Linked DNA regions of Bradyrhizobium sp. WD16. Each later gene encodes a partner of the first gene's protein in a complex. Links are inferred from orthologs where the notes say so. Each region holds a gene or a part of one and is shown on either strand. Other genes may lie near its edges.

Region 1 (4,023 bases):
CTTCCGCGACGGCGGCGGCACCGTGGTGCTGATCACCAATGCGCCACGACCGGCGGCTTCGGTGCAACGGCAGTTGCGCAAGCTCGGCGTCGCCGACGACTGCTATGACGCCATCGTCTCCTCGGGCGACCTGACGCGGCATTACGTCACCGCCCATCGCGGCAAGACGGTGTGCCGGATCGGCCCCGACCGCGACAACTCGGTGTTCCGCGACCTCGACGTCGCCTTCGCGCCGGTCGAAAGCGCCGACTACATCGTCTGCACCGGTCCGTTCGACGACGAGGTCGACACGCCGGAGGACTACCGGGCGATGCTGACGCAGGCACTCAACCGCTGGCTGACGCTGGTCTGCGCCAACCCGGACATCGTCGTCGAGCGTGGCGACCGGCTGATCTACTGCGCCGGGGCCATTGCCGAGCTCTATGCCGCCATGGGCGGCGAGGTGATCTTCTACGGCAAGCCGCACCGGCCGATCTACGATCGCGCCCTGTCGCTCGCCAAGGAGCAGCGCGGCACTGAGCCGAAGCACGTGCTGGCGATCGGCGATTCGGTGCGCACCGATCTCACCGGGGCCAATGCCATGGGCCTCGACTGCCTGTTCGTGACCCGCGGCATCCATGCCGACGAATTCAAGGGCCAGCGCCGGCTCGACGACGCGGCGCTGCGCAAGCTGTTCGGCGGCGCGAGGCTGCCCTTCGCGCTGATGCACGAAGTGCGCTGGTAGCGGCTGTCGGATACGATACAGCGATGGCGGATGGCCGGAACGAGGCCGACGAGACTGCGGTGACCCTGGCGAACTGGCGCAGCGCGCCGTTCAGCCGCCGGGCGTTCCGCAACGTCCGCACCCTGATGCCGGTCGCCGACATCGCCAACGATCCCGCCGCCGTGTGGGCCCTCACCGAGGCGCCGCGGACGCTGGATGCCTTCAGCCTCGCGATGCCGGACGGCGAACTCGGCTTCGCCGACTTCCTCGCGGCGACCGCGACCGACGCCATCGTCATTCTCAAGGACGACCAGATCGTCGCCGAGGCATACGCCGGCGGCATGACGCCGCATACTCCGCACATCATCATGTCCGCCACCAAATCGGTGGTCGGCCTGATCGCCGGCATCCTCGCCGGCGAGGGACTGCTCGATGTCGAGGCGGAGGTCGGGTCCTATGTGCCCGAGGTTGCCGCCACCGCCTATCACGGCGCCACGATCCGCCAGTTGCTCGACATGCGCGGCGGCGTGGTGCTCGATGCGGCGCATCAGCGCGCCTATGACGCCGCCACCCACTGGCTGCCGCAGACGACCGGCGCGCCGCCGCCCGATCTGCACGGCTTCTTCGCCCATATGAGCCTGCCGGCGCGGCCCCATGGCGGCATCTTCCGCTATGTCTCGGCCAATATCGACCTGCTCGGCTGGGCGATGGAGCGCGCCGCGGGCGAAAGCTTCGCAATGTTGGCCAGCCGGCTGTTGTGGCAGCCGCTCGGCGCCGCGGATGCCGCCTTCATCACCCTCGACGGCCGCGGCGCGCCGCGCTGCACCGGCGGCCTCGGTGCCACCGCGCGCGATCTCGCCCGGGTCGGCCAGCTGGTGCTGGCGGGCGGACAGCGCGGCAACCGTTCGGTGGTGCCGGCGGAGTGGATCGAGGACATCGCCGACAACGGCGACGAGAACGCCTGGGCCCGCGGCGAATTCGCCATGAGCTTCGGCCGGCGCCGGATGCATTATCGCAGCGGCTGGTACGTGGCGAGGGACGAGCCGAAGCTGCTGTTCGCCATGGGCATCCACGGCCAGAACCTGTTCGTCGACCGGGCCAATGGCCTCGTCATCGCCAAGCTGTCCGCGCAGAACGAGGCGGTCGACGGCCGGGCCGTCGGCCTGACCCATCGCGCCGTAGCCGAGTTGCGGCGCTGCCTCGCGTGAAGCTGGGTCGAAGCGACAACGGCCGGGCGAGGCCCGGCCGTTTTCATCCCGGTTTCGTCCGCTGCGAGTCAGGCGTGGGCGTGATCGGGGAACACCGCCTCGATCTTGGTCTTCAGCGTCGCGGCGTTGAACGGCTTGACGATGTAGTTATTCACGCCGGCCTTCTTGGCGGCGATGACGTTCTCGGTCTTCGATTCCGCGGTGATCATGATGAAGGGCGTGGTGGCGAGATTGGGGTCGGCCCGCACTTCCTTGAGCAGGTCGTAGCCGGTCATCGGCTCCATGTTCCAGTCGGAGATCACGAGGCCGTACTTCTTGCTGCGCATCTTGTTGAGCGCCGCCGAACCGTCATTGGCATCGTCGATATTCTCGAACCCGAGCTGCTTCAGAAGGTTGCGGATAATGCGGATCATGGTGCTGTAATCGTCCACCACCAGGACCGGCATCGACAAATCCATCGCCATCGCTCTCTCGCTCCCTGTATCGTCACGGCGCGCGTCGCCGCCGCGGCGAGCATGACCCGCCGGCCTGGCCCGGCGACGAAGCAGCCTCGAACTCCCGTCGTCGGCCGCCGCGCCTGTCCCTTACCCCTAGCACCGGGGCATTAAACAGCGCGTTAATCGCCCGCTTCGATCCTGCCAATCACGGCGGGGGCTGGATGTTCTTCCCGATCGCGAAGGGAAGTCGCGATGATGAAACCCCGGCTGGCGCTTGACTTGAGGCCGCCTCAGGCATCACGGTCCGCGGCGATGTCGACCACCCCTGCCCGCTTTCATGTCGTCCGCGACACAACGCCGCCCGAGGCCATTCCACCTGGCGCGGTGGTGGCGCTCGGTAACTTCGATGGCGTTCACCTCGGCCATCGCGCCGTCATCGGCGCCGCCCTGGAGATGGCCCAGGCCCAGGGCCGACCGGCCCTGGCGGTCACCTTCGAGCCCCATCCGCGCAGTTTCTTCAGCCCCAATACGCCGCAGTTCCGCCTCACCGACCTGCGCGACAAGCTGCGGCTCCTGGCCGCCACCGGCCTGTCCGGCGCCGTGGTGATGACCTTCGACGCGGCGCGCGCCCGCACCTCGGCGATGGACTTCATTAACCACGACCTGATCGGCCGCCTCGCGGTCAGCGGCATCTCGGTGGGCTTCGACTTCCATTTCGGCAAGGGCCGGGCGGGCTCGCCGCAGCTGCTGGCCGACGAGGGGCCGCGCCGCGGCATTTCGGTCCACATCCAGCCCCATATCGACGTCGAGGGCCGGGCGGTGTCGTCGACCGCGATCCGCAACGCGCTCGGCCTCGGACAGGTCGACGAGGCCGCCGAATTGCTGGGTTATCCCTGGTTCATCTCCGGCGAGGTGATCCATGGCGAGAAGCGCGGCCGCGATCTCGGCTATCCCACCGCCAATATCCGCCTCGATCCGGCCTGCGGCCTGCGCCACGGCATCTATGCGGTGCGGGTCGGCCGGGGCGCCGAGCGCTATGAGGCAGTGGCGAGCTTCGGCCGCCGGCCGACCTTCGACAACGGCGCGCCGCTGCTCGAGGTCTTCCTGTTCGACTTCAAGGGCGATCTCTATGGCAGCCGCCTCGACGTCGCCTTCATCGCCTTCCTGCGCGAGGAACAGAAATTCGACGGCATTCCGGCGCTGATCGCCCAGATGGACCAGGACAGCATCCGCGCCCGGGCGGCGCTCGCGGCCGCCCCCGAAGCCTTTCCCCGGCTCGGCGAGGTCGAGCTCTAAACCTCCGGCAGCGGTGCCGGGGCCTTTCCGTGGCCCGCCAGCTTTGCTAATGACGGGCCATCTTCAAGGACGGGACATGGCGTCGCAGCGCAACGACCACCGCGAGTTCGGCTCAATCGGGATTACCGGCCCGGCTTCCGCCTGAGCTTCCGCTCGGGGCGCAAGACCGGGACGAACCGACACTTGCCCATCACTTGTTGCCGATCAACTTGTGCCGATCAACCTGTGCCGATGACCGGGGCGCCCATACCGGGGTGCCGATCACTCGGCTGGCCATCCGGCCTTCAGCAGCGCACCGCCTGGTTCCAGATCCATGACCAATTCCAAAGCTTCCGACGCCAAGACTTCAACTGCCAAGACTTCAAGCGCCAAGACCGCA
Region 2 (3,266 bases), 250 kb from region 1 along the record:
CCGTGACGATGCGGCCGCGCAGGTTGAGCACGCCGGCGACGTCGGCCGAGGCCAGCGGCACACGGGTCAATCGCTCGGGCATGAAGACATCCTGGACGCGCGAGATCGGCAAGCCGAACAGCTGGCCGCCGATCATTGTGGTCACGTATTCGGTGAGGCCGCTCTGGACTTCGTCGCTCTTGGTCGTCATCGACATACTCTCACGCCGCCTGATGCAGTTCCGCCGCCGAAGTCTGTTCCTTCAGCGCGGCGATCAGGCCGGGCCGGTCGAACTTGGCGACGTAGTCGTGGAAACCGGCCTGGCGGCCGCGCTCGATCGCCGCCGGCGAAATCAGCGAAGACAGCCCGATGATCGGCGTGGTGCTGAGCTTGCGGTCGGCCCGGATCGCCTCGGCGAATTCGAACCCGTTCATGTCCGGCATCTCGATGTCGGTCAGGATGGCATCGAACCTCTGGCCGGCGCGCAGCACGCCGAGCCCTTCCTGGCCGTTGGTCGCCAGCGAGACCCTGTAGCCGGCGGCCTTGAGCACCGGCGCCAGCATGTTGCGGAAGAAGGCGGAGTCGTCGACCAGCAGCACTGCCTGCGCCGAAGTCGAAGCCCTCATCTCCTTGCGGGTGAACCAGTCGGCGAAGGCCATCGGCAGGTAATAGCCGACGTCGATCACCTCGGTCGCCTGCCCCTTGATCACCGCCGAACCGAGCACGCCGTCGCGGCCGCTCGCCACCTCGATGACGAGACGCTCCTCGACGATGTCGATGATCTCGTCGACCACGAGACCCATCGCGCGCCCGTCGTCGGCGAACACCAGGATCGGCTGCACCCCGGAGGTGCGGATCTCGACTCCCTCGATCTGCACCAGCGGCATCAGCTGATCGCGGTACTGGACCATGTAGCGGCCGTTGGACAGCTCGATCTTGTCGGTCGGCAGTTCCTCGAGACGGGTGACCAGCGCGAGCGGAACCGCCTTGTGCTGCTCGGTGCCGGCGCGGAACACCAGCATCGATGTCAGCGGTTCGGCGGCCGAGGCCCGCGACGCCGCGTGCTCCTCGGCGATCTGGTGATGGGCGTCGATCGCGGTGCCGAATGCCTGGGCGATGCCATTGGGATCGACGATCATGATCACCGCGCCGTCACCGAGAATGGTGTTGCCGGAGAACATGCCGATGTGACGCAGCATGGTCGACATCGGCTTGACCACGATTTCCTCGGTGTGGAACACACCGTCGACGACGATACCGAAAGTCTGGCCGCCGACCTGGGTGACGACGATGAAGCCGTTCTCCTCGTCGACCGCCTCGCTGTTGTCGAGCTTGAGCAGGCGCTTGAGGTGGATCAGCGGCAACAGCTTGTTGCGCAGACGCAGCACCGGCGTATTCTTGATGCGCTCGATGCGATGTTCCGAATTGGCGCGGGCACGCACCAGTTCGACCACCGCGAGCTGCGGGATCGCGAAACGGTCGCCGGCCGCCTCGACGATCAATGCCGAGACGATGGCGAGCGTCAGCGGGATCTTGATGGTGATGCTGGTGCCCTCGCCCCACACCGACTTGATGTCGATGGTGCCGCCGATCTGATCGATATTGGTGCGCACCACGTCCATGCCGACGCCGCGGCCGGACACGCTGGTGACCTGGGCGGCGGTCGAGAAGCCAGGCGCGAAGATGTATTTGTGGATCTGCGCCTCGGACATCTTCTCGAGATCGGCCTCGGAGACGATGCCGTTGGCGAGCGCCTTGGCCTTGATCTTCTCGGTGTTGAGGCCGCGGCCGTTGTCGGCGATGCAGATGATGATGTGGCCGCCCTCGTGATAGGCGGACAGGCGAATGGTGCCCTGCTCGGGCTTGCCGGCCTTGATGCGCTCGGCGGTCGTCTCGAGGCCATGGTCGGCGGAGTTGCGCACCATGTGGGTGAGCGGATCCTTGATCAGGTCGAGCACCTGGCGATCGAGTTCGGTATCGGCGCCGTGCATCTCGAGCTCGATATGCTTGCCGAGTTCGCCCGAGAGGTCGCGGACGATGCGCGGCAGCTTCTGCCAGGCGTTGCCGATCGGCTGCATCCGCGTCTTCATGACGCCTTCCTGCAGTTCGGCGGTGACGCTGGAGAGCCGCTGCAGCGGCACCTTGAATTCGCTGTCTTCGTTGCGCCGGCTGATCTCGAGCAGCTGGTTGCGGGTCAGCACCAGCTCGGAGACCATGGTCATCAGGTGCTCGAGGGTGTCGACGTTGACGCGGATCGACTGGTTGGAAACCTTGTCGCCTTCGGCGGCGACCTCCTCGCCGGCACCGCGCTTGACGGCGGGCTTGGCCGGCTTGACGCCATCCTTGGCGGCCTCTTTCGCCTTCGCCGCTTCAGCCGCCGGCGCGGCGGGTGTGGCGGCCGGCGCCGGGACCGGCGCCTCGACCGCGGTCTCGCGGAACGCCCGCTCGAGTTCATCGAGCGAGACCTCGCCGGGACGCAGCGGCCGCTCCAGGATCTGGTAGGGCATCGCGCCGCTGGTGGCGGCTTCCGGCGCGGTCGGCGGCGACGCCATCTCGGCGACTTCGGCCGCGGCAGCGGCGGCGCCGCTTTCAGCCATGCGATGCAGTTCGTCGATCAGATCGTGGTCGTCGCCGTCGGGCTCGGCCTCGGTGGCTTCGAGCTGGGCGAGAATATCCTTGATGCGGTCGATGGTGGTGAGGATCAGCGTCACAGCCTCGCCGGTTACCGGCAGGCCGTCGCGAAACTTGCCCATCAGGGTCTCGGCGGCGTGGGCCAGCGCTTCCAGGCGCGGCAGGCCGAGGAAGCCGCAGGTGCCCTTGATGGTGTGAACGAGGCGGAAAATGTTGTCGAGGATCTTGGCGTTGTTCGGCTCCTGCTCGAATTTCACCAGCTGATTGTCGACGACATCGAGACTCTCGTTGGTCTCCGTCAGAAATTCACGAAGAAGATCGTCCATGAAATACGCCTCACACGGGGCGCACGACGACTGGCGCGCCTCCCAACTTGGCGCAGCTTGGCGGCAAAGCGTTTAATTTTGGTTGAGTGAAAGGGAAACACCGGCAACAAACGACCGGCGAACCGGTGTGCGCGCAGGCGCGCAAACCGGTTTCAACCCTTCATTAACGAGCTGCCGGCGCGAAAGGTGTCAGGCTGCCGTTACGGTCACGCCGTCGCCCTCGAGCGCCAGCGTCACCTTGAGCCCGCAGGCCTGCGCCAGAAGGCGGGTGTAATAGGGCTGCACCGCGTGGGCGTCGACGGTCCCCGGCGTCTCGGCGGCGAGAATGTC

What was found. The genes of interacting proteins can lie anywhere in the genome.
Region 2: the proteins of DB459_RS13000 (region 1) and DB459_RS14185 are in contact, whole or in part, in a solved structure (PDB 1A0O), measured with the Escherichia coli proteins. The link is inferred for Bradyrhizobium sp. WD16 from one-to-one orthologs.

Annotation. Positions count from the first base shown.
Region 1 is NZ_CP028908.1:2,807,074-2,811,096, reverse strand. What follows is about bases 678-3,424. They hold DB459_RS13000 (response regulator), read right to left. Parts: upstream 2,376-3,424; coding sequence 1,980-2,375; downstream 678-1,979. Other genes in these bases: DB459_RS12995 (bifunctional riboflavin kinase/FAD synthetase), read left to right, coding at 2,661-3,424; DB459_RS13005 (serine hydrolase), read left to right, coding at 748-1,911; DB459_RS13010 (TIGR01459 family HAD-type hydrolase), read left to right, coding at 678-724. In the rest of the region: more of DB459_RS13010, read left to right, coding at 1-677; more of DB459_RS12995, read left to right, coding at 3,425-3,644; ileS (isoleucine--tRNA ligase), read left to right, coding at 3,958-4,023. UniProt on the Escherichia coli protein: Involved in the transmission of sensory signals from the chemoreceptors to the flagellar motors.
Region 2 is NZ_CP028908.1:3,056,406-3,059,671, reverse strand. It holds DB459_RS14185 (chemotaxis protein CheW), read right to left. Parts: upstream 2,937-3,266; coding sequence 201-2,936; downstream 1-200. Other genes in the region: chpT (histidine phosphotransferase ChpT), read right to left, coding at 3,126-3,266; DB459_RS14190 (chemotaxis protein CheW), read right to left, coding at 1-190. UniProt on the Escherichia coli protein: Involved in the transmission of sensory signals from the chemoreceptors to the flagellar motors. CheA is autophosphorylated; it can transfer its phosphate group to either CheB or CheY.